4 regions of the Pigmentiphaga sp. GD03639 genome follow, and region 3 is predicted to be linked to each of the others. Evidence: predicted binding sites of a transcription regulator. Region 3 holds the regulator's gene; each other region holds the start of a gene.
The links. The regulator FNR, encoded in region 3, switches genes on or off when oxygen is low (the NO sensors DNR and NnrR bind a similar motif). The targets are predictions, from matches to a motif close to TTGATNNNNATCAA.

Region 1: a site for FNR is predicted at 1,962-1,975, ahead of N5K27_RS04420 (universal stress protein). Genes of this name have one in related genera too.
Region 2: a site for FNR is predicted at 3,823-3,836, ahead of N5K27_RS19070 (OmpW family outer membrane protein). Genes of this name have one in related genera too.
Region 4: a site for FNR is predicted at 3,873-3,886, ahead of N5K27_RS15380 (universal stress protein). Genes of this name have one in related genera too.

Annotation. Positions count from the first base shown of each region.
Region 1 covers NZ_JAOCLR010000003.1:129,251-134,992, reverse strand. The annotation lists gene N5K27_RS04430 (LysR family transcriptional regulator) at 1-492, opposite strand, end outside; gene N5K27_RS04425 (MFS transporter) at 587-1,852, shown strand; gene N5K27_RS04420 (universal stress protein) at 2,034-2,873, shown strand; gene N5K27_RS04415 (carboxypeptidase-like regulatory domain-containing protein) at 2,917-3,321, shown strand; gene N5K27_RS04410 (universal stress protein) at 3,355-3,843, shown strand; gene N5K27_RS04405 (alkaline phosphatase PhoX) at 3,833-5,742, opposite strand, start outside.
Region 2 covers NZ_JAOCLR010000019.1:57,910-63,651, forward strand. The annotation lists gene N5K27_RS19050 (LysR family transcriptional regulator) at 1-320, opposite strand, end outside; gene N5K27_RS19055 (acyl-CoA thioesterase) at 495-866, shown strand; gene N5K27_RS19060 (carbon monoxide dehydrogenase subunit G) at 1,005-1,607, shown strand; gene N5K27_RS19065 (MFS transporter) at 1,633-3,072, opposite strand; gene N5K27_RS19070 (OmpW family outer membrane protein) at 3,132-3,764, opposite strand; gene N5K27_RS19075 (type 1 glutamine amidotransferase domain-containing protein) at 3,906-4,484, shown strand; gene N5K27_RS19080 (LysR family transcriptional regulator) at 4,566-5,474, shown strand; gene N5K27_RS19085 (amidohydrolase family protein) at 5,505-5,742, opposite strand, start outside.
Region 3 covers NZ_JAOCLR010000004.1:192,999-198,740, forward strand. The annotation lists gene N5K27_RS06270 (tripartite tricarboxylate transporter substrate binding protein) at 1-932, shown strand, start outside; gene N5K27_RS06275 (LysR family transcriptional regulator) at 988-1,947, shown strand; gene N5K27_RS06280 (SapC family protein) at 1,960-2,691, opposite strand; gene fnr (fumarate/nitrate reduction transcriptional regulator Fnr) at 2,702-3,427, opposite strand; gene N5K27_RS06290 (LysR family transcriptional regulator) at 3,477-4,373, opposite strand; gene N5K27_RS06295 (response regulator) at 4,457-5,742, opposite strand, start outside.
Region 4 covers NZ_JAOCLR010000013.1:42,206-47,947, forward strand. The annotation lists partial or broken gene N5K27_RS15355 (sensor histidine kinase N-terminal domain-containing protein) at 1-127, opposite strand, end outside; gene N5K27_RS15360 (response regulator transcription factor) at 111-788, opposite strand; gene N5K27_RS15365 (biopolymer transporter ExbD) at 886-1,320, opposite strand; partial or broken gene N5K27_RS15370 (MotA/TolQ/ExbB proton channel family protein) at 1,336-2,058, opposite strand; gene N5K27_RS15375 (energy transducer TonB) at 2,069-2,818, opposite strand; gene N5K27_RS15380 (universal stress protein) at 2,949-3,797, opposite strand; gene N5K27_RS15385 (hypothetical protein) at 3,988-4,233, shown strand; gene N5K27_RS15390 (hypothetical protein) at 4,230-4,487, shown strand; tRNA gene N5K27_RS15395 (tRNA-Thr) at 4,545-4,620, opposite strand; gene maiA (maleylacetoacetate isomerase) at 4,760-5,404, opposite strand; gene ispH (4-hydroxy-3-methylbut-2-enyl diphosphate reductase) at 5,420-5,742, opposite strand, start outside.

The DNA.
Region 1 (5,742 bases), on a different contig from region 3:
CGGATGCGCGTCGAGTTCCGCGGGAAAGGCGCCGCTGGCGGGCAGACGCATGAATCCCACGTCGCTGCGTCCGTCCAGCAGGGCCTGGATCTGTTCCTGGCTGGTCTCTTCGATCAATTGCACAGCCACGGCCGGATGGCGTTCGCGGAAACGCGACAACAGGTTGGGCAGCGCCCCCGTCAGGACCGCGCTTTCGGTGAAACCCACGCGCAGCGTGCCCAGTTCGCCCCGCGCGGCACGCGCCGCGATGGATGCCGCGCGTTCGGCCTGGGCCAGCAGCGCGCGGGCCTCGGGCAGGAACAGCTGGCCTGCCTCGGTCAGGGAAACCTGTCGCTTGTTGCGGTGGAGCAGCCGCGCTCCCAGGTCCTGCTCCAGGGCCTGCAATTGCTGGCTCAGCGGCGGCTGGGAAATGCCCAGCCGGGCCGCTGCCCGGCCGAAATGCAGTTCCTCGGCCACCGCCACGAAATACCTTACCCGGCGCAGATCTATCATAGGGATTGGATATTACTGGGCATGATTTCAGTATTGGACGATATCAGACAAAAGGCCTAGAGTTAACCCCTAGAACGTCACTTGCTCGACTGCCATGTCTTCCGCTCCGCCCGCCGGCGCCCCCCTGTCTCGCGCGGATACCACCGTTTCACCGGCCGTGCCGGCCCAGCCGCCCGGCCACATCGAACGCGGCACGCCGGCCTTCTGGCGCGCGGTGGTCGCGCTGTTCGCTTCCGGCTTCTCGACTTTTTCGCTGCTGTATTTCGTCCAGCCGCTGATGCCGCTGTTCGCCCATGATTTCGGCCTGTCGGCCGCCGCCAGCAGCCTGGCGCTGTCGCTGTCGACCGCCCTGCTGGCCATCTCCATGCTGGCAGCCAGCGCGGTGTCCGAGCGGCTGGGCCGGCGCACGCTGATGTTCGCCTCGCTGCTGGGCTCGGCGACCCTGACCACCGCGATGGCCCTCTTTCCGCAATGGCCGGCGCTGCTGACGCTGCGCGCCTTGATGGGCATCACCCTGAGCGGCCTGCCGGCCGTCGCCATGGCCTACGTGGGCGAGGAAATGGAGCCCCGCGCCGCCGGCCTGGCCATGGGCCTGTACATCGGCGGCTCCGCCATCGGCGGGATGTCCGGCCGCCTGCTGGCCGGCGTGATCGCCGACGGCCACGGCTGGCGCGTCGCGGCCCTGGTCATCGGCCTGATCGGCTTCGCCGGGGCGGTGCTGTTCTGGAGGACATTGCCCGCGTCGCGGCATTTCAAGCCGCGCGCGCTGGACCTGGCCGGCGCCCTGGGCAGCTTCCGGTCCCATCTGCGCAATCCCGCCATGCTGCGGCTGTTCGCCCAGGGCTTCCTGCTGATGGGCGGTTTCGTCGCCGTGTACAACTACATCGGCTTCCGGCTGCTCGCCCCGCCGTTCTCGCTCAGCCACGCCGTGGTCGGCATGGTGTCGGTGGTCTACCTGGCGGGCATCGTCAGTTCCGCCTGGATGGGCGACCTGGCCGCGCGCCTGGGACATGGCCGCGTCATGGCGGCGGGCGTCCTGCTGCAATTGGCCGGCGCACTGCTGACCCTGTCGGACAACCTGTGGCTGCTGGTTCTCGGGATGGCCGTGCTGACCTTCGGCTTCTTCGGCGCGCACTCGATCTGCAGTTCCTGGGTCGCGCGCGCAGCCCGGCAAGGCCGTGCCCAGGCGTCTTCCCTGTATCTGTTCGGGTACTACTGCGGATCCAGCCTGATCGGGCTGGGCGGCGGCTACGCGCTGGACCTGGCCGGCTGGAACGGCTTCATCGGCCTGGTGACCGTCCCGCTGGCGCTGGCGGCGGCCAATGCCATCCTGCTGGCGCGGCGCGCGGCGGCGGTCTAGCACCCGTTCAGTTCTGGTTACCAACTCTCCCGCCAGCGCCCTTTCCTTTTGGCTTTTTTCGTACCAGACTATTTATGAGTTGCCACCGTCGCCCACGCGTGCGGCGGACTTGAGCCAGATCAAGGTTCACGCATCGCGTCGCGGCTAGGATGGAGTCATCCACTCACGGCTGGAGGCGCATATGCTGGGACGTATCGCAGTTCATCTGGATCTGGACCGGGGCTGCAGGCGGCGCGTACGCGCCGCGGCGCAACTGGCCGCCGAGCACGATGCCACGCTGGTCGGCATCCACGCCAGCTTCGGCCGCCCCCTTCCCTACCTCTACGAAGGTTTCTTCGTTTCCGACGACGTCAATCGCATGCTGCGCCAGCGCGTGGACGACGACCGCGCCGCCACCGAGGCCCTGTTGCAGGAAGTCGCTGGCGAGACCGGCGTGACGGCGCACTGGCGCACCGGCAATGGCCTGGCCGAGAACGTCCTGTGCGAGCAGGCGCGTTATTGCGACCTGCTGGTCATGAGCCAGCCCGACGATGCCGACCCGGGGCCGCAACAAATGCCGGTCCTGCTGGCCACCGTGATGCTGGGCGCGGGCCGTCCGCTCCTGATGTGGCCATCGGTGGGCGAATTCAACGCCATCGGCCGCCGCGTGCTTTTCTGCTGGGACGAACGCCGCGAGTCGGCCCGCGCACTGGCCGATGCCGGCCCCGTCCTGGAAGAAGCCACCGAACTGTTCGCGCTGCGGGTCGACCCGCCGTCCGAACCGGAGCAGGCGGCCCAGACCAAGCGAGCCGACTTCCTGGCCTACTGCGCCGGGCGGCAATATCCCATCCCGCAGGAAACGGTGCGCGAAAGCGCGGGGATAGGAATCGGCAATTGCATCCTGAACGCGGCCGCCGACAACGCCTGCGACCTGATCGTGATGGGCGCCTACGGCCACAGCCGCGTGCGGGAGGCGGTCCTGGGCGGCACGACTCGGACCTTGTTGGAGTCGATGACCGTGCCGGTCCTGTTTTCCCATTGATACATGGGCCCGCATGGCCCGGAGATCGGCAAGGAGCAGCATCATGAAGCAGAACCTACGATGGGCGGCGCCGCTGGCGCTGGCGCTGGCGCTGGCGGCCGCGTGGCCGTTGGCCGGCCAGGCGATGGACAAGGGCGAACAGAACGGCATCGCCTACGTGACGGGCGGCGTGGGCCAGGACGAGTCGGCCGCCATCCGGGGCATGAAGGACTACAGCCTGCGCGTGCTGGCGGCCGCCAAGAGCGGTGAATACGTAGCCGACGTGCGCGTGGCCATCCGCGACAGCGGCGGCAAGGACGTCCTGTCCGTGACCACCCAGGGCCCCTACCTGTTGGCCCGGCTCGCGCCGGGCGACTACCGCATCGATGCGGAGTACGGATCGGCCCGGCAAAGCCGCCAGGTCCGCGTCCCGGCCTCGGGGCGTGCCGAGGTTTCCTTCTATTTCTGACCCGAGCGGTCACCACGAACCAGGAGCATCCCCATGTACCAGCGCATACTCGTTCCCGTCGACGGCAGCCCCACCTCCAACCGCGGGCTGGACGAGGCCCTGCGCATCGCCGCGCTGACCAAGGGGCAGTTGCGCCTGATGCACGTGATCGACGAGTTGTCGCTGGCCGGTTCCATGGGCGCCTACGCCGCCTATTCCGACTGGATCAACGTCCTGCGCGCCAACGGCGCCGAACTGATCCAGCAGGCCGATGCCAAGGCGAAGGCCGCCGGCATCGCGGCGGATACGGTGCTGCACGACAATTTCGCCGGCCCCGTGCACGACCTGGTCATCCAGGAAGCGCGCACATGGCCGGCGGACCTGATCGTGATCGGCACCCACGGCCGGCGCGGCCTGCCCCGCATGGTGCTGGGCAGCAGCGCCGAGAAGATCCTGCGCGAGGCGCCGGTGCCGGTGCTGCTGGTGCGGCAGCCAGAGGCCGGCGACGAAGCCGGCCCGGGCTCCCCGGCCGTCAACCCTTGAGCTTGATGCTCGTGGGATCGGCGGTCAGGTACCCCACCGCGGCGCCGAAGCGGTCCTTGTAGTTGGAACGGATCAGCGGATCCAGCGTGTCCTTGACCTTGTCGTGCAGCGAGCTCCAGTCACCGGCGTGCTGGAAGTTGCTCATGATGTAGGTCCAGCCGTTGATCTCATCCACGGCGTGCAGGCCGGTCGACTCGCCGCCCGCGGGTACCGACAGCAGCCGCGACAGCGACTTGGTGTCGACGTTGTAGGCCCACAGGAAGTTGTTCACGTGCGAGCCGCTGTCCTCGCCGATGAACAGCGTGCGCAGTTTTTCCGAGAACTTGAGGTTGTCCGGGTTGGCCACCAGTTCCGGGTTGGCCTTGTTGCCCAAGGCGTCGGCCGCGATATCCTCGCCCACCAGCAGCATCCTGGTGTGCACCGGCATCCATTCGCTGTTGATGGCCGCGCCGGTCTGGTCTTTCTGGCCGCCGGCCAGGGTATGGGCCAGCACGCCGCCGGCGATCAGCGCCTTGTCCAGCGCGATGCCGCTTTGCTCGTTCCAGCCCTTGGCATTGCCCTTGACCATGGAGTCCTGGATGTTCTGCAGGGCCGAGTAGGCCACCTTGTCCTTGATGTTGACCGTGGTGCCCTCCATCTTGGTGAAGCCCATGCTGCCGCCCATCAGATAGGCGTAGCGGTGCGTCTCCAGGAAGGCGGCGGCCTTCTCCATGCCAGGCTTGACCTTGACCCAGTTTGCCGCGCCGTTCGAGAAGATCTTCGTATAGGTCGCGTCCGAGGGATCGGACTTGAGCACCGTCATGATGTCCTCGGGATCGAGCGTGTTGGCCATCTGCTCGATCTCCGCGCTGGTGGCGTGGCCCAGCTTGATCCAGGTCAGGTTGGCGCCGGGCGCGGCCGGGTCGACCGAGAAACCGGGCCCCAGCTTGGCGACATACAGCGTGCCCGCCGACAGGTCCTTCTCCTTGTCCGCCACGAACACGAACAGGCCGCTGTTGGTGGCGTCGTCGCCCATCAGCACCGTGCGGTTGTCGGGCATCACCTGGATCAGCTCGTGCGAGATCCGCCCCATGCAATAGTGCTTCTTGATCGAACCCGTGCCGTCCGGATTCACCGTGACTTCGGGAATGTGGCCGTAGTGGTAGGGGCGGGCCTTGGTCTCGTCGCCGTACAGGTTCTTGCTGAAGGCCTTGAACTGGGCGTTGGTCGAAACGAAAGGAGCATCCGGTTCGTACTCCTCGCTGGACAGGTGGGTGTTCCAGGGCGACAGGCTCGCGCCACAAGTGATCCACAGGCCATGCGCCGCCGAGGTGTCGACGTTGTGGTACTTGACCAGGCTCAGCTTGCCGGTGGCCTGGTCCTGGTCCAGGGTCAGGACGGCGATGGGCGACGGCAGCGTGCCGTAGGTATCGGCGCCGCTCTGGTCGCGCGTCGTGTACTCGAACTGCACCACGGCGAACACGGCCTTGCCCTTGATGCCCGGGACGTTGGCGTTGGACAGCGCGAGCAGCGAGGTGCCGTCCGGCGAGTCCGAGAAGATCTGGCGTTCCTTGCCTGCCACCGACTTGTCGATGATCGGCTTGTTGTTGATGTCGACGTAGCCGCCGGCCAGGATCTTGCCGCCCTTGCCGTCCGATACCATGTCGCCGGTGATGAAGAACGGCTGGTACGCCAGCTTGTAGGCGTGGGAACTGCCGTCGCTCAGCTTCACCGTCAGGGTGGAGTTCACGGTGGTCGTGGCCATCGCCGCCGGATTGGACAGCGACGGCGCGGGGGTGGAGGTGAACGAGGCCGACACGAAATCCGCGGACGGCTGGGGCGTGGGCGTGATGGGATCGTCGTCCCCGCCACAGGCGGCCAGCAGGGACGCGGTGACCGTCCCGAGAGGCAGCATGGCGG
Region 2 (5,742 bases), on a different contig from region 3:
GGGAAGAAGGTCAGCGACAGGGTATGGGGTACGGCGAAGTCGATCACCGCCTGCGAGGCGGGACGCATGCCCCGCAGCATCGCGCGGGTCTCGTCCAGCTTGGCCAGCATGGCGATGGCTTCGGCGCGGAAGGTCTCGCCGGCGGGCGTCAGGCGGGTGGGGTAGACGGCGCGGTCGACCAGATCGGTGCCGACCCAGGCCTCCAGGGCCTGGATACGGCGCGAGAAGGCGGGCTGCGTGATGTGTCGCAGCTCGGCCGCCCGCGAAAACGAACGGGTCTCGGCCAGCGCGATGAAATCTTCGAGCCACTTGGCTTCCATGCTTGCAACCGTGGAGGAACCGGCGGAAATTGTACCGTGGGGCCGGTGCCGCGCCCGGCCGGGCATACACTTGCCGCATGGCCCCGCGCCGCACCGACCATCTTCGTGGAGTCCAGCGTGACCGATTCGCTCCCCTACCCGCCCCCTGCCCCCAATTCGCTGCCCGCCGGCCAGATGCCGGTGCTGCGCGTCATCCCCATGCCCGCCGACTCCAACCCGTCGGGCGACGTGTTCGGGGGCTGGATCATGGCCCAGGTCGACCTTGCCGGGTCGGTGCCCGCCCAGGGCCGCGCCAACGGCCGCGTCGCCACCGTGGCCGTGACCTCGTTCGTGTTCAAGGAACCGGTGTTCGTGGGCGACCTGCTCAGCTTCTACGCCCACATCGTCAAGACCGGCCGCACCTCGATCACGGTCGCGGTCGAGGTCTACGCCGAACGCATCCGCCTCAACTCGGAAGTCGTCAAGGTCACCGAGGCCACCCTGGTCTACGTGGCGACCGACCACCAGCGGCGCCCGCGCCCCCTGCCGGACCTGCGCGCGGACTGAACCCGTCTGGACACCCATGGCGATTAGTGGCACATTGACCACAAGGACGTCACCGCCCCAGCCCAGCCGGCACAGACCGGCCGGCCAGCCAACACGGCAGGCACGCAGGCCCTGCCCCCAAGGCGAAGGAGACTCACCATGGACATATCCGGTTCGCGCCTGATTCCAGCGTCCCAGGAACGCACCTGGAACAAGCTCGTCGCTCCCGAGACCCTCAAGGTCTGTATCAGCGGATGCGAAAAGGTCGAGCGCCTCTCCGAAAACGAATACCGGGTCAACCTGCGGGCCGAGGTCGGCCCGCTGTCGGCCCGCTTCCACGGCCGGCTGCAGCTGACCGACATCCGGCCCCAGGACTCCTACCACCTCACTTTCGAGGGGGAAGGCGGCGTGGCCGGATCGGCCAAGGGTTACGCCGACATCCGGCTGACGCCGGAAGGCGACGGCACGCGGGTCTCGTACACCGCCCACGCCGACCTGGAAGGCAAGCTCGCCCAGTTGCGCACGGACCAGGCCGAGAAGATCGCGCGCAAGATGATGGACAACTTCTTCGCGCTGTTCTCGGTCTGCGCGTGCCGGGCGCTGGAACGTCCCGCGCCCCGTCCGCCGCGCGTGGCCAGGCCGATGGCCGCCGGCGGCGCGCATGCCCTGCACCTGCCCTCGCAATGGGTCAACCGGCTGTCGTGGCTGGCCGCGCTGGCCGTCATCGCGGGCCTGGTGGTCTACCACACCTTCCTGCACTGAGCGCGGCAACGGCGCGCCGCGGCGTTCAGCGGCGCACGTTCTTCATCTTGATGCGCTGGGACAGGGCCATCATCGCGACGCAGAACACGATGGCCATCACCATGCCGGCCTCGATGCCGGTATTGACCGACGTGCGGGCGATGACCAGCCCCACCAGCGCGGTGCCCACCGCGCTGCCCAGGGTGCGCATGGTCTGGATCAGCGCCGAGGCCACGCCCACGTCGCGGCGCTCGGCGATCATCTGCATGAACAGCGTCAGGTTGGGGATGATGAAGCCCATGCCCACGCCGGCCAGGCCGAACGAGACCACGGCGAAGGCCATGGACGATCCGCGCTCCAGGAACATCACGCCCAGGCAGCCCACGGCCAGCAGCAGCGCGCCGAACACCATCAGCCGCTGAGGCTGGCTCTGGCGCGGGAACAGGCGCCCGTTGATGACGCTGCCCACCGGTATGCAGGCCACCAGCGGCGCGAGGATCATGCCCGCCTGGGTGGGGCTCAGCCCCACCTCCACCTGCAGCAGCAGCGGGCCGTAGTAGATCAGGATGAACATCACCGCGCCGGTCATCACGCCGACGACGTTCAACAGGCGCGACTCCCTGCGCTCGAGCACGCGCAACGGGAACATGGGCTGTTCCAGGCGGCGCTCGTACCAGACGAGCAGGAAGACCGACACGGCGGCCACAGCCAGGAACACCAGGCCCAGCACCGGACGCGGGTGGGTGGAGAAGCCCAGCTCGAGCGCCGCCATGGGCGTGCCCACGGCCAGCGCCAGCAGCGCCCCGCCCAGCCAGTCTATGCGCGGCGGCGTGTCGTGCCGGGGCTTGAGCGGCGGGAAATACCGCCACAGCATCACGAAGGCGATCACCCCCATCACCGGGCTGACGAAGAACGCCGCCCGCCAGCCGAAGGATTCGGTGATCGCCCCGCCCAGCAGCGGCCCCACGCCGCTGGCCACCGCGAACGACGTCGAGATCAGGGCCTGCCAGCGCACCCGCCGCATGGCATCGGGAAACAGGTCGGCGGGCGCCGCGAAGGCGGTGGCGATCATCATGCCGCCGCCCACGCCCTGCAAGGTGCGGGCCGCGATCAGTTGCGGCATCGACTGGCTGATGCCGCACAGCACCGAGCCCAGCGACACCAGGCCCAGCGAGACGAGGATGAAGTACTTGCGTCCGAACAGGTCGCCCAGGCGGCCGAAGATGGGAATGACGATGGCCGAGGCCAGCAGATATCCGGTGCCGACCCAGGCGTAAAGCGGCATGCCGCCCAGTTCGGCCACCACGCGCGGCAGCGTGGTGCCGACGATGGTCGAATCCAGCGCCACCAGCATCACGACCGCGCAGATGCCGATCAGCGCCAGGATCAGCTGGCGCTGGTCTTCTACCGGTGAAGCGAGGTCGGAAGGCGGGTGGGGGCTGGCGTGCCCGGGCGGAGATGGCGGGTGCGGCGGGTTCTCGGACATTTGCGCATAATCATATACCGCGCCCCGGGTATACCCCTACCCCCCCAATGGCCCGCCGTTCAAAAGCGATAGCCGATAGCGATGGTCGGCACCCACGGATCGATGCGCGCCTTGCCGATCTGGCTGCCGTTCAGCTTCACCTTGGACGAAATGTCGATGTAGCGCAGGCTGGCGTTCAGGAACCAGCGCTCGCCCATCTTCACGTCCACCCCTACCTGCGCTGCCAGCCCCCACGAGTCGCCCAGGCTCAGGTCCTGGCCGGCCAGGGCGCCCGCGGCCCGGGTGTGGAAGAAGCGCGTGTAGTTCACGCCCAGGCCGACATAGGGCTGCACCTGCGAATCGGGCAGGAAGTGCCATTGCACGCTAAGCGTGGGCGGCAGTTGCCGGGACGAACCGATGTTGCCGCCCACCGCGCCGGAAGCGCCGATGTCGTGCCGGAAGGGTACGGCGGCCAGCAGCTCGATCCCGACGTTGCGGGTGGCCATGTAGGTCAGACTGGCGCTGGGCCGCGTCGAATTGCCGGCGTCCAGGCGCACGGCCCCGTTCAGGACGGTGCCGTTGTCCGATTTCGGCCGGACCTGGCTGATGCCGGCCTTGAGCAGCCAGTCGCCGGCTTCGTGCGCCTGCGCGGCCGAAAACGCCGCGGCAAGAAGGGCGGCAAGCAGGATGGGCGGCGTGCGGCGGGAAAACATGAGGAGCTCCATATCGAACGATGAGGCTCCAGCTTGGCAGCCCCTCGCCCCGCGCGCCTTGTCCCAGATCAAGCCGCCCTCGGGCACGCCGCTTGCTGGGGCATCCGGCTGCCCACGCGGCGCCCCACTATGGAGATCGACATGGCCAAGCCGTTGCAAGGACTCACCGTTGCCATCGTGGCAACCGACAATTTCGAACAGGTCGAACTGACGAGCCCGAAGGAAGCGCTGGAACGCGCGGGTGCCACGGTGCACATTCTTTCCGCCCAGGCCGGCGAGATCCGGGGCATGAAGCATGACGAGAAGGCCGACCGCTTCCGCGTGGAGGCGAGCTGGAACGACGCCGACCCCACCCGCTACGCCGGCGTGGTCGTGCCCGGCGGCGTCTTCAACGCGGACGTCATCCGCACCGACAAGGGCGCGCAGCGCTTCGTGCAGGCGCTGCACGACACGGGCAAGCCGGTGGCCGTCATCTGCCACGGCCCGTGGCTGCTGGTGTCGGCCGGCATGGTCGATGGCCGGCAACTGACCAGTTGGCCATCGTTGCAGGACGACATCCGCAATGCCGGCGGGCAGTGGGTGGACGAGGAAGTCGTGCTGGACGGCAACCTCATCACCAGCCGCAAGCCCGACGACCTGCCGGCATTCAACGCGAAGCTGATCGCCGCGCTGTCCAACGTCGAGAGCGCCGACACGCCATCGGGCGCGCAGCCTACCTGACCCCGGGTATGTGCCCGGCGCGGGGGCGGCCGGCAACCCCTATACTTGCCGCGACCAGGCAAGTATAGGTAGCGCCGCCGTATGAATGTGACCCTGCGCCAGATGCGCGCGTTCGTCGAAGTCGTGCATTGCGGCGGTTTCACCGCGGCCTCGCGGCGGCTGCACCTGACCCAGTCCGCCACCAGCCTGCTGGTGCGCGAACTCGAAGGCCAGCTGGGCTTGCAGTTGCTGGACCGGTCCACGCGCAAGCTCGCGGTCACCGAGGCCGGCGCCGAATTCCTGCAGCATGCGGAACGCATCCTGGGCGAAGTCGAGCAAGCCATCCGCCGCACCCAGGACCTGGTGCAGATGCGCCGCGGGCGCGTCACGGTGGCGACCACGCCGGTCATGGCGGCCACACTGCTGCCCGACGCCATCGCCACCTTCCAGGCCGCCCATCCCGCCATCGAAGTCCGCCTGTCCGACGCGCCGGTCGACGTCATCCTGCGGCAGGTGCAGCAGGGCGAGGTCGACCTGGGCGTGGGAGTGTTCACCGGCAATGAGGTGGAGCTGAACCGCAGCCTGCTGATGCGCCATCCGCTGGGCGCCATGATTCCCAGCGCATGGCCGCTGGCGCGACGACGGCGGGACCTGGCTTGGGCCGACCTGGCCAGCCAGCCGATGATCGTCGTGCCGCAGTCCAGCGGCTCGCTGCCGCAGATCGACCGCGTACTGCACCAGTCGGGCATCGCGGCCGAGCCGCGCTTCGAGGTGCACTATCTGTGGTCGGCCATCGGTCTGGTCGAGGCCGGCCTGGGCATCGCGGTACTGCCGTCCTACGCGGGGCTGCTGGCCCGATCGAAGCGCGCGCGCTTTCGCGTGCTGCACGACCCGGTGGTGTATCGCAAGATCGAACTGGTCACGCAGCCCGGCCGCTCGCTGTCGCCGGCGGCCGCGTCCTTCCGCGCCCACCTGGCGGCCCACTGCAAGCAGTTCGAGGAACGGGGCTGACGCCACGCCGGCCCGGCGGCCGGCGCGCGTTCACCGCGCGGCCAGCTCGCGCGCGGACTGGGCCGCGTCGCGCACGATCTGCGCGGAATCGCAGGCGGTCCATTGCCCGTGCCGGCGCAAGACCCGTCCGTCGACGATGACCGTGTCCACGTTGGCCGGCTGGGCCGAGTAGACCAGCGAGAAGGCCGGATCCACCACCGGCGCCATGTTCAGGTCCGTGATGCGGACCAGGATGACGTCGGCCCGCTTGCCCGCCTCGAGCGAACCG
Region 3 (5,742 bases):
CGCGGGCGCTGCACGCCCAGGACAAATATCCTTCCCGTCCCGTGCGCATCGTGGTGCAGTATCCGCCGGGGGGCGTGACCGACGTCGCCGCCCGCCTGGTGGGCGAGGTGCTGACCCGCAAGTACGGCCAGCCCGTGGTCATCGAGAACCGCGCCGGGGCCAGCGGCATCATCGGCCAGCAGTACGTCGCCGGCCTGCCACCCGACGGCTACACGCTCATCACCGGCGGCCTGGGCGGCAACGTGATTCCGCCCGTCACGGTGCGCAACCTGCCCCTGGACGTGGTGCGGTCCTTCGTGCCCATTGCCCAGGTCGCGGAATTCGTCAACATCCTGGTCGTGCCGCAGCAACATCCCGCCACCTCGGTGCGCGAGCTGATCGCGTATGCCAAGCGTTCGTCCAAGCCGCTCAGCTACGGTTCGAACGGACTGGGCACCTCGGTGCACCTGACCAGCGAACTGTTCGCCTCGACCGCGGGAATCGACCTCATGCACGTCCCCTACAAGGGCAGCAACGAAGCGCTGGTCGATACGGTGAACGGCAATCTCGATTTCTGCTTCTCCAACCTGCCGCCGGTGATGCCCCTGCTCAAGAGCGGCAAGCTGCGCGCGCTGGCGGTGACCAGTTCGTATCGCATCAAGCAGTTGCCCGACGTGCCCACCATGGCCGAGGCGGGCGTGCAGGACTTCGTCGTCACCAGCTGGCTGGGCATCTATGGCCCGGCGAAGATGCCGGCGGCCATCGTCGAGCAATTGGGGCGGGACATCGCCGAAGGGCTGCGCCAACCCGACATGACGGCCAGGCTGGAAGCGGCCGCGTTCGAGCCGCGGCCGCTGGATTCGGTGGAATTCGCGCGGGTGAACCAGTCCGAACTGGCGCGCTGGGACGCCATCGCCAAGCGCTCCAAGGTGGCGCTGGAGTTCGGCCAGTAGGGCCGCCTGGCCGTGCATTGTCTATTCGGGACCCGGCGGATATAGTCATGCTGCCATGGACATCAACAAGCTCGACCTGAATCTCCTGCTGGTATTCGAGGCGCTCTATCTCGAGCGCAACGTGACTCGCGCGGGGGAACGCGTCGGACTGTCCCAGCCGTCCATGAGCAATGCCCTGCTGCGCTTGCGCAACCAATGCAACGACCCGCTGTTCGTTCGCACGCAGGGCGGCATGGAGCCCACTTCGTACGCGTCCGAGCTGGCGGGCAGCGTGCTGCGGGCGTTGGAACTGGTGCGCAATGGCTTCGAGCAGGCCAGCGGATTCGATCCGGGCTCCAGCCAGCGCAGCTTCACGCTCCTGATGTCCGATTTTTCCCAGTTCCTGGTGTTGCCGCAGCTCGTGGCGCGCTTCAAGTCGTCCGCGCCGGGCATCAGCCTGGAGGTCAGCAGCCTGAGCAGGGAACACTACCGGGCGGCCCTGGAAAGCGGCGACGCCGATCTCGCCGTCGGCAACCTGCAGGAGCTGCAAAGCGGTTTCTACCAGCAGGGCCTGTTCGTCGACCAGCACGTCTGCGTGATGGGCAGCGGTTTCCTCAAGGCGGGCGAGGCGATCACGCTGGACGAGTACCTCGCGGCGCGGCACCTGGTGGTCACGGCCAACAAGACCGACCTGCAGATAGAGAAGGAGCTGGGCAAGCAGGGGCACCGGCGCGAAGTGGCGCTGCGCGTGCCCAACTACCTGGTGCTGCCCAAGATCCTGGCGCAGACGGACCTGATCGTCACGGTGCCCGAGGTCATCGCCCAGGCCATTACCGACGATGCCGCCGGAGCGACCTGGTCGCGGCTGCCCTTCCAGACCCCGCATACCCACATCCGCCAGTTCTGGCATGCGCGCTACCACCACGACAGCGCCAATACCTGGCTGCGCCGGCAGATCGCCGACCTGCACATAGGCGCCAGCCTGCGCAAGGTGGGGGCCGGCCCGACGCCGCCGGCGTGTCCCGAGGCGGCATGAACGGCCGCGCGGCTATTGCGCCAGCGCGACCAGGTGGCCCCAGTTCAGCCGCGATTGCAGATGGAAGTAGGTCATGGCCAGCCAGCCCTTGCGCATCCACGCGGTGACCGTGGCGTCGGGCAACTGGTCGAAGCGGGTCTCGTCCACCACCAGGAAGCCGTCCAGCGTGACGCGCTCGCCGCCTTGCAGGTCCACGGCCACCTGGCGCGGGATCAGCAGGTTCTCGGCCCGCAGGGCCGCGACGTAGTCGCGGGTCATCGCGAGCCCGGCCTGGAGTTCCCCCAGGAATTGCAGCATTTCCCCGACGACAGGAGAGGGTTGGCCATCCTCGAACAGGGGCTGGGCGTCGTCGGCGGCACTGCGCAGGTGGGCGGCATCCTCGTCCACGCACAGCGCGTAGCGCTGGCTGGCCGGGTCTTCCTGCAGGATGAACGGATAGCGCCGCAAATGGGCGGGAATGTAGCGGTTGGGCCGCCACCGCCCGGCGGCATCCACCAGGAGGTTCTGCGCGCTGCGCAGGCCCAGTACCGCCATGGGCATCTGTTCTTCGCCGGCGAACACGATGGGCAGGTCCCGCGCCGCCATCGCGAACTCCGTCGCCACCAGCGGCACGGCGGTCTGGCCGCGCGAGAAGGCGTAGCCGGCCTGGCGGTCGAGCCGCAGGTGGGCATGCCGTTGCGGGTCCAGCGCGCGGGCCTGGGCGAACATGGGGGCGTTGGCGCCCGCCTGGGGAGAGGTGGTCATCGGTATCCTGCTAGCAATGGGGGCCGGCCAGGCGCCGCAGCGCCGCCATGTCCACGATCTCGACCTGCTTCTGCTGGATGCGCAGCACGCCGGACTTGGCGAAACGCGAGAACAGACGGCTGACGGTCTCGAGGGTCAGTCCCAGGAAGTTGCCGATTTCCTCGCGGCTCATACGCAGCACGAACGCGGACGAGGAATAGCCGCGCGCGGCCAGGCGCTCCGACAGGCTGACCAGGAAGACGGCCAGCCGTTCCTCGGCGCGCATGGTACCCAGGGACAGCAGCATCTGCTGGTCTTGTTCGATCTCGCGACTCATCAGCCGCATGAGCTGGCGTTGCAGCGAGGGCAGGTGGTTGGCCAGCGAGGACAGGTCGCGCACCGGGATCACGCAGACCTCGCTGTCTTCCAGCGCGATGGCGGTCGAAGCATGGCTGTTGCGGCCCAGTCCGTCCAGCCCGACGATTTCGCCGGGCAGGTGAAAGCCGGTGATCTGCTGGCGGCCGTCCGCCAGTTCCAGATAGGTCTTCAGGGTGCCGAAGCGGATGCCATAGACGGCGTCCAGGCCGTCCTCGAAGCGAAAGAGGGATTCGCCCCGGGCGAGCCGCACGCGCTGCTGCACCAGTTCGTCCATTCGCCCGGCATCCTCGGCGGCCATGCCGACGGGCAGGCAGAACTGCCCCAGCCCGCAGGTCGAGCAGCGTATGGAGTCGAGGGTAAGCGGAATGCGTTTGGTCATGGCTGGTCTTTGTTCTGGGCCGGCCGCAGCGGCCTGGGCGGCGTCTGCCCTAAGGCAGGCGCTTGGCGTAGCTCTGCCGCAGCATGTCGATGAATACCCGGACGCGCAGCGGCAGGTGCTTGCGCTGAGGATACACGGCATAGATGGCGTTGGGGGGCGCGGCGAACTGGTCCAGCACCGTCACCAGGCGGCCTTCCTTCAGGTCGTCCTCGATTTCCCACAGCGATCGCCATGCCAGTCCCCGCCCGTCCAGAGTCCAGGCATGGAGCACGGCGCCGTCGGTGCATTCCAGCGTACCCGATATGCGCTGCGGCGTCGTCTTGCCATCGATGGTGAAGAGCCAGCCGCGTGCCTGGTTGACGCCGGTGCCGAAGGACAGGCAGTTGTGGCGCGCCAGGTCGGCGGGGTGTTCGGGCGTGCCGTGCCGGCGCAGGTAGGCGGGCGAGGCGACCACCATCCGGCGGTTGTCGGCCAGGCGCACGCTGACCATGCTGGAGTCGGCCAGATCGCCGATCCGGATGGCGCAGTCATAGCCTTCGTTGACCAGGTCCACCAGCCGGTCGCTCAGGTCCAGCGTCACCGTGATGCCGGGATAGGCGTCCAGCAGCCGGGGCAGCAGGGGCGCCACGTGGCGCCGGCCGAATCCGCCCGGGGCCGTGACGCGGAAGTGCCCCTTGGGATGTTCGCCGCCCGCCGCCACGCTGTTTTCGGCGTTCTCGAGCGACTGCAGGATCTGCTGGCATTCCTCGAAGAATTCCGTGCCCTCGGCGCTGAGCGAGATCTTGCGCGTGGTACGGATCAGCAGCTTGACGCCCAGCCTGGCTTCCAGCGCGTCGATGCGCCTGCCGATGACGGCGGGAGCGACTCCTTCGCTGCGTGCCGCGGCCGACAGGCTTCCGCGCACGACGGCCGAGACGAAGGATTCGATCTGCTTGAAGCGGTCCATGGGAGGCCGGGCGATTTATGCAAATTAGTAAATAATTTGCGCCCGATTTTAGCCTATTCTTAAAAACCGGAGGGGCCGGCGCATCAACCCTGAGGTTCGCGTTGCAGGACGCGGATCAACTGATCGATATCCAGCGGCTTGGTCAGGTGAAAGGCGAACCCGGCATCCAGGCAGCGGCGCACGTCGGACTCCATGCCGTAGCCCGTGAGCGCGACCGCGATCTGGTCGGGCTGGGGGGCATAGTGCCGCAGCACGTCGATGCCATCGCCGTCGGGCAGTCCCATGTCGCTGACCAGGACGTCGTAGCGCTTGGCGTCGACGCAGCGGCAGGCTGCCGCCACGTTTTCCGCGACCTCGACCTCGTAGCCGTATTCGCTCAGCAGGAACTGCATGGCTTCGGCGGTATCGACGTTGTCCTCCACCAGCAGGATGCTGGCGGGGCGGACCAGCGGCGCGGAGACTGGCTGCGCTTGCTCGACCGGGGCGTCCGGAGCCCCGCTGGCCGGATCGTCCAGCGTCAGCGTGAAGGTCGTGCCCTTGCCCTGGCCGTCGCTGCGCACGCTCAGGGTGCCGCCATGGCGCTGCGCCAGGGAACTGGCGATGGCCAGCCCCAGCCCCAGGCCGCCGCGCGACTGGGCGGCATCTTCCTCGCCCTGGTCGAAGGCGTCGAAGATGCGCTTGAGCGCCTGCGGGGGAATCCCGATGCCGGTGTCCGAGACGTCGACGGCGATCTTGCCGGGTATCGGCTGATACACGGTCACGCGTATTTCGCCGCCGCGCGGCGTGAACTTGATGGCGTTCTTCAGCAGGTTCCAGACGATCTGCTGCAAGCGGGCCGGGTCGGCCTGCACGATGACCGGATAGGGCAGCGGCGTGTAGTGCAGCTCGATGTGCCGCGCGGCCGCTTCCTCGCGGAAGATCTCGGCGATCCCGTTCAGGATGCCGACCAGGTCGGTGGGTTCGAGGCGCAGGCTGAGCTTGTCGTTGACGATCTTGGAGATGTCGAGCAGGTCGTCGATCAGGCGTGCCTCGACCTCGACGTTGCGCTTGATGAGTTCGACGCTGCGGCGGCATTCGGGGGACAGGTCCTGGCGCAGGTCCAGCGCCTGCGCCGCCGCGTAGATCGGGCCCAGCGGCGTGCGCAGCTCGTGCGACAGCACGGCCAGGAAGCGGTCCTTGGCGCGGTTGGCGGCCTCGGCCTGTTCCTTGGCCACCTGCAGCAGATCGGCCGCGACCCGGCTGTCGGTCATGTCGCGCACGATGCGCGAGAAGCCGCGCACGGCGCCGCCATTGCCGAAAATGGCGGTCGTCACGACCGAGGCATAGAACGTGGCGCCGTTCTTGCGCATCAGCCATCGTTCCTCGGCCA
Region 4 (5,742 bases), on a different contig from region 3:
TGACGCTGTCCATCGTGGCCAGCAGCAGCACGGCGGGCAGCAGCCGCACCAGCAGATGCCAGGCCAGCGAGCGCCGGTGCAGGACCCGGTTCTCGGGAGCGGGCCGGACGTCACTGCGCGACGGCATCGGACTCCAGCAGATAGCCGAACCCGCGTACCGTCTGGATGCTGACCCCCGCTTTCTCGAGCCGCTTGCGCAGGCGATAGACGTAGACCTCGACGGCGTTTTCGCTGAAATCGGCATCCCAGGCCGACAGCGAATTGACGATCTGACGCTTGGTGACGACGCGGCCGGCGCGCGCCATCAGCATCTCGAGCACCGACAATTCGCGCACCGACAGCGCGACGCGCTCGCCGCCGACCCGCAGTTCGCGCCCGATCGTATCGAAGCTCAGGGCGCCGACCTCCATGATCGGATTGACCTGGCCGGCGCGGCGCCGTATCTGGGCCCGCACGCGCGCCGCCAGCTCGGGCAGCTCGAAAGGCTTGGTGACGTAGTCATCGGCGCCGGCATCCAGGCCGGCGACCCGGTCTTCCAGCGCATCCCGCGCGGTCAGGATCACGACCGGCACCGGATTTTCGTTGGCCCGCAGTCGCCGCAGCACGGTCAGGCCGTCTTCACCCGGCAGGTTCAGGTCCAGCAGCACCAGGTCGTAGCCCTGGCTGGCAAGCGCGGCCGAGGCGCGCTCGCCGCTGGAGACGAGATCGACGGCGTAGCCCTGGTCGCCCAGGAACTCCGCCAGGGCGCCCCCCAGGGTGGCGTCGTCTTCGATGACCAATACACGCATATGACAAAGCGCCGGCGAACCGGCGCAGCGAGAAAGGGGAAAGCCGCTAGGGTAAACCCAGGCGCCGCCGAAAGCTAGGGCCTGTTCGCGGCGCCCCCTATTTGGCCGCCGGCGGCGGCTCGGGCGTACTGACGAAGCCGATGCGCTTCATCCCCGAGCGGGAGGCATCGGCCATGACCTGCGCCAGGACCTCGTAGCGGGTGTTCTTGTCGGCGCGCAGGTGCAGCTCGGGCTGCGGCGTGTCCTTGGACACGCTGGCGAAACGGGCGGGAAGGTCCTCCAGCGACACTTCGGCGTCGTTCCAGAACACCTTGCCGCTGGCGTCGATCGCCAGGTCTATCTTGGCCGGGTCGGAATCGACCGGCGCCGAAGTCGCCTGCGGCACGTCGATGCGCACCGCGTGGGACAGCAGCGGCGCCGTGATGATGAAGATGACCAGCAGCACCAGCATCACGTCGATGAGCGGCACCATGTTGATCTCGGATTGCGGCGCGCCCGATCCCGCACCGCCATTGAAACTGCCGAAAGCCATCGAAGACTCCTAGTCTTATTCGCCCGCCTTGGCCTTCAGGGCGCGCACGTTGTTGTCCGTGACGATCTGCTGGCCGGTGGTCAGGAACGCGAACAGGTCGTGGGCGAAGGCGTCCAGGCGCGCCAGCAGCACGCGATTGCTGCGCGTGAAGAAGTTGTAGGCCAGCACCGCCGGAATGGCGACCGCCAGGCCCAGGCCCGTCATGATCAGCGCCTCGCCCACCGGGCCGGCGATGCGGTCGATGGTGGCCGCGCCGCCCTGGCCGATGGACACCAGCGCATGGTAGACGCCCCACACCGTGCCGAACAGCCCGACGAAGGGAGCCGTCGACCCCACCGAGGCCAGCAGCGTCAGGCCGTTCTCGAGCTTGGCGGTTTCCTCGTCGATGACCTTGCGCATGGTGCGCGTGACGAAATCGGACTGCGAGCCCGCCTCTTCCAGCTTGGCCGCGCCGAACTTCGCGTGGTGCAGGCGGGCGTACAAGGCGTGGCTGGTCAGGTGCGAGAACGGATCGTTGGCGCCGTGCGTGGTGATTTCGCGGTCCACGGCCTCGAGCGAGGTCGCATTCCAGAAATGCTGCAGGAAGGTCTCGCCCTGCCGCCGCGAACGCATGTTCGCGATGGCCTTGACGACGATCAGGTACCAGGTCGCGAGCGACATCAGTACCAGGATGAAGAACAGCGCCTTGCCCAGACCGTCGGTCTGAGAGACGAAGTGCGCAAAGCCCAGGCTCGGGGTCTCGGTCATGTCAGTTCCTGAGAGTGAAATCGAACGGCACGATGGCGATCGCGGCGATCGCCATGCCGTTTTCGGTATACGGTTTGAAGCGGCCGCGCCGGGCGGCGTCCAGCGCCGCCTCGTCCAGCCGGTTGAATCCCGAGGATTTCTCCAGCGTGGCCTTGTCCACCAGTCCGCGGGTATTGATCAGCAGGCGCACCAGTACCTTGCCTTCCTCGCCCAGTCGTTTGGACGTGCGCGGATACTCGGGCATGGGCGGCGCCCCGAGGTATTCGATGCGGCCGACCAGCTTGGGCTCGGTGGACACAGGCGCCTGCGGCGCGGCCGTCCGGTCGGCAGGCTCGGGCTTGCCGCTGGGAGGCTGCGACACGGCGGGCGCCGGCGCGGGTGCGGGCGCCGGTTCCGGGGCGGGCTGCGACAAGGCGGTTTCGGAAGGAGGAGCCGGTTCGGGCGGCGGTGGCGCCGGCTTGGGGGGCGGCGGTTTGGGAACGGGCTTGGGAGTGGGCTTGGGAGGAACGGGCTTGGGCTCGGGCTTCGGAGCGGGAGGCGTGGGGGCCGGCGGCGCGGCCGCCACCTGGACCTGGGGCGCGATCTCGACGAACCGCACCTCGACCGTCTCGACCGGCTTGGCCACCTGCGGCTCGGCCTTGGCCACCAGCATCGCGCCGACCACTGCCACATGCAGAAGCACCACCGCGATGCCAGCGCCGACGCGCAGCCCGACGGGGGCTGGCGTATTCCAATGCAAGGTGGCACTCATTCGAATGAATCGCGTAGCAGACCGTGAAGGTCGCTACGATATCACAAATGCGACTTATTCGCAGTTAGGTAACAACAACGAGTAACAACAGCGGTGCGCCGGCTCGCCAGCCGCACGCACCGCCCCGGCTTCAATGCTCCATCGTCCGCACGATCAGGGCGTCGCAAGGCGTCAGATAGATCAGCCTTTCCGCCACGCTGCCTATCGCGGTCCGCAGCAGTCCCGTCAGGCCATGCGTCCCCACCACCAGCAGGTCGGCCGGATGATGGCGCACATAATCCGGCACCGCACCCTCGGGCATCCCGTGCTGCAGCACCAGCCGCGTGCCGGGCTGCCCCGCCTGCGGCAGATTGTTCGCGATGAAGCCGTCGGCCAGGCGCTCGGCCGCCCGCTTCGCCGCCTCGATCTCGTCCTGGTCCGGGTCGGCCTTCAGCGTGGGATAGGCGTGGAACAAGGTCATCTGGGCGTCGGGAAAGAATGCCCGCGCCGCGTTCATCGCCTGCCGGGCACCCTCGGAGAAATCCGTGGCCGCGACGACCTGCCGGTAGGGGCGATGGGGACGCTTCTTCACGATCAGGATGGGCAAGGTCGACTCGCGCGCCAGCTTCTCGACCGTGGAGCCCAGCAGCAGCCGGCCCAGCGTCTCGTCGCGCGCCACCCCGGTCACGATCAGATCGCATTGCCGGCTGCGGGCGGTACGCTGGATCACCTCGACCGGATTGCCGGTCTCCAGCACCAATTCCATCGGCACGTCCACTTCGCCCACGATGTCGCGCAGGGCGCGCTCGGCCGCTTCCATGTCCGCTTCGCGGTTGCCGCGCGCCATCAGCCGCTCGACCAGCGGCGACTCTTCGATGACGTGGAGCACGACCAGCTTGCAGCGCCGCTGGCGGGCGATGTCGATCGCGCGGTCCAGTGCGCGGTCACCGCGCGCGCTCAAGTCGGTGGCAAGCAAGATGCTGCAAGTATCGGTACCCATGCTGGCATTCCAATGTTGGGGAAACCCATCGTGCCATGAAGCCGGCCCGCACGAACCACCCGAGTTTGGCCGGGCTTGACCTGGATCAACCTCGCGTCACGGGCACGGCTCGAAACAAGGGTATTCCCCTATCAAGAAGTGGATCCGACCCCGAAATGAAACCCACCGTAACAAAATGTGGATATCATCCATGATCACGGGAAATTCGGAATTTGAGGGGCAAATGGATATGCTTTTTGTGGCTTTGATCGTCCTGATATGTGCTATTTGCGTCACTTTCGTCATCAGGAATCGCCGCCGGGCGCGGCGCCGCCTGGCGGAAATCGCGCGGCGCGGCGGCTCGCTTTGCCCGCGTTGCGGGCGCTACGTATCTCCCGGCGCCCAGGCCTGCCGGCACTGCCTGACCCCGGTACAAATGGCCACGGCGCGACAATGAAAAAAAGACCCCACCCGGCGCGGATGGTGCCCGCCTCCGGCGATCCGACCAAGGACGACAGGCCCCAGGATGTCTGGCCAGGCTGGACGGACGAGACGATTCCCGCCCTGTTCGCGCACCTCTATCTGTTCCGACTGGCTGCCCACATGATCCTGTCGCCGGCGGAGCTGCGCGCCATCGCGGACAAGGTGGGGCAACTGGCCCGCGACCTGCGGACCATGAACGATCACGACGACGAGGAACCCGCCCCATGAACGCCACCCGGACGGCAAAGAAAAAGGGGCAGCCCGATGGGCTGCCCCTTTTTTTGATGGTGCCGGCAATAGGAGTCGAACCTACGACCTTCGCATTACGAATGCGCTGCTCTACCAACTGAGCTATGCCGGCGAAATCTTCCCGAAGCCTGTCTTTCCGACGCCCGCCTTCCCGACGCCCGCCTTCCCGACGCCACTTACGCCGCGTCTAAAAGGCATGTGCTTCAAGCTAGCCCGCTATTCTAGCAAAACTTTGCTGGCGTATTCAAATCCTATTCCGCATCCGGCTGCGCGTCGGGGTGGGCTGCCTGGAAGGCAGGCAGCGCGGCGCAATGATCGGCAATCCGCACTACCGTCGGCATGGCCGTCAGGTCCGACTTCAGGCGGCGGGCGTTGTAGACCTGCGGCACCAGGCACAGGTCGGCCAGCGTCGGCTGGTCGCCGTGGCAGCACAGCCCCGTCGCGGGCGAGTCGGCCAGCATGCGCTCGAGCGCGGCCAGGCCGCCCTCCACCCAATGTCGGTACCACTCGTCGCGCCCCTGCTGGTCGATGCCCAGGGGGCTCTTCAGATACTTCAGCACGCGCAGGTTGTTCAGCGGATGGATGTCGCAGGCGATGTCCAGCGCCAGCGCGCGGACGCGGGCACGCTCCGCCGGGGTGGCCGGCAGCAGCGCCGGCTGGGGATGCGTCTCTTCCAGGTATTCGATGATGGCCAGCGACTGGGTCAGGACATGGCCGCCATCCTCCAGCACCGGCACCAGGGCGGCCGGGCTCAGCCGGCGAAAATCCGGCTTCAGCTGCTGGCCGCCGTCCTTGAGCAGATGCACCGCGAGATAGTCGTACGGCAGCCCTTTCAGGGCCAGCGCGATGCGCACGCGATAGGCGGCGGAACTGCGGAAATAACTGTAGAGGCGCATGGAGGCTCCGTAGGACTACAGGCGGACGTTCTTGGACAAGCCCTTGGGCAGCGGGAAGGCGATACCTTCCTCGGCGCCGGCCAGCGTGCGCACCGAGGCCGCGCCCAGTTCCTTCAGGCGGGCGATGACCTGCTGCACCAGCACGTCGGGCGCCGAGGCGCCGGCCGTGACGCCCACCCGGCTACGCCCTTCCAGCCAGGCCGGATCGATGTCGCCGGCGCCGTCGATCAGGTAGGCGGCCACGCCCTTGCGCTCGGCCACCTCGCGCAAGCGGTTGGAATTGGAGCTGTTGACGCTGCCCACCACCAGCACCAGGTCGCATTCGGGCGCCATGACCT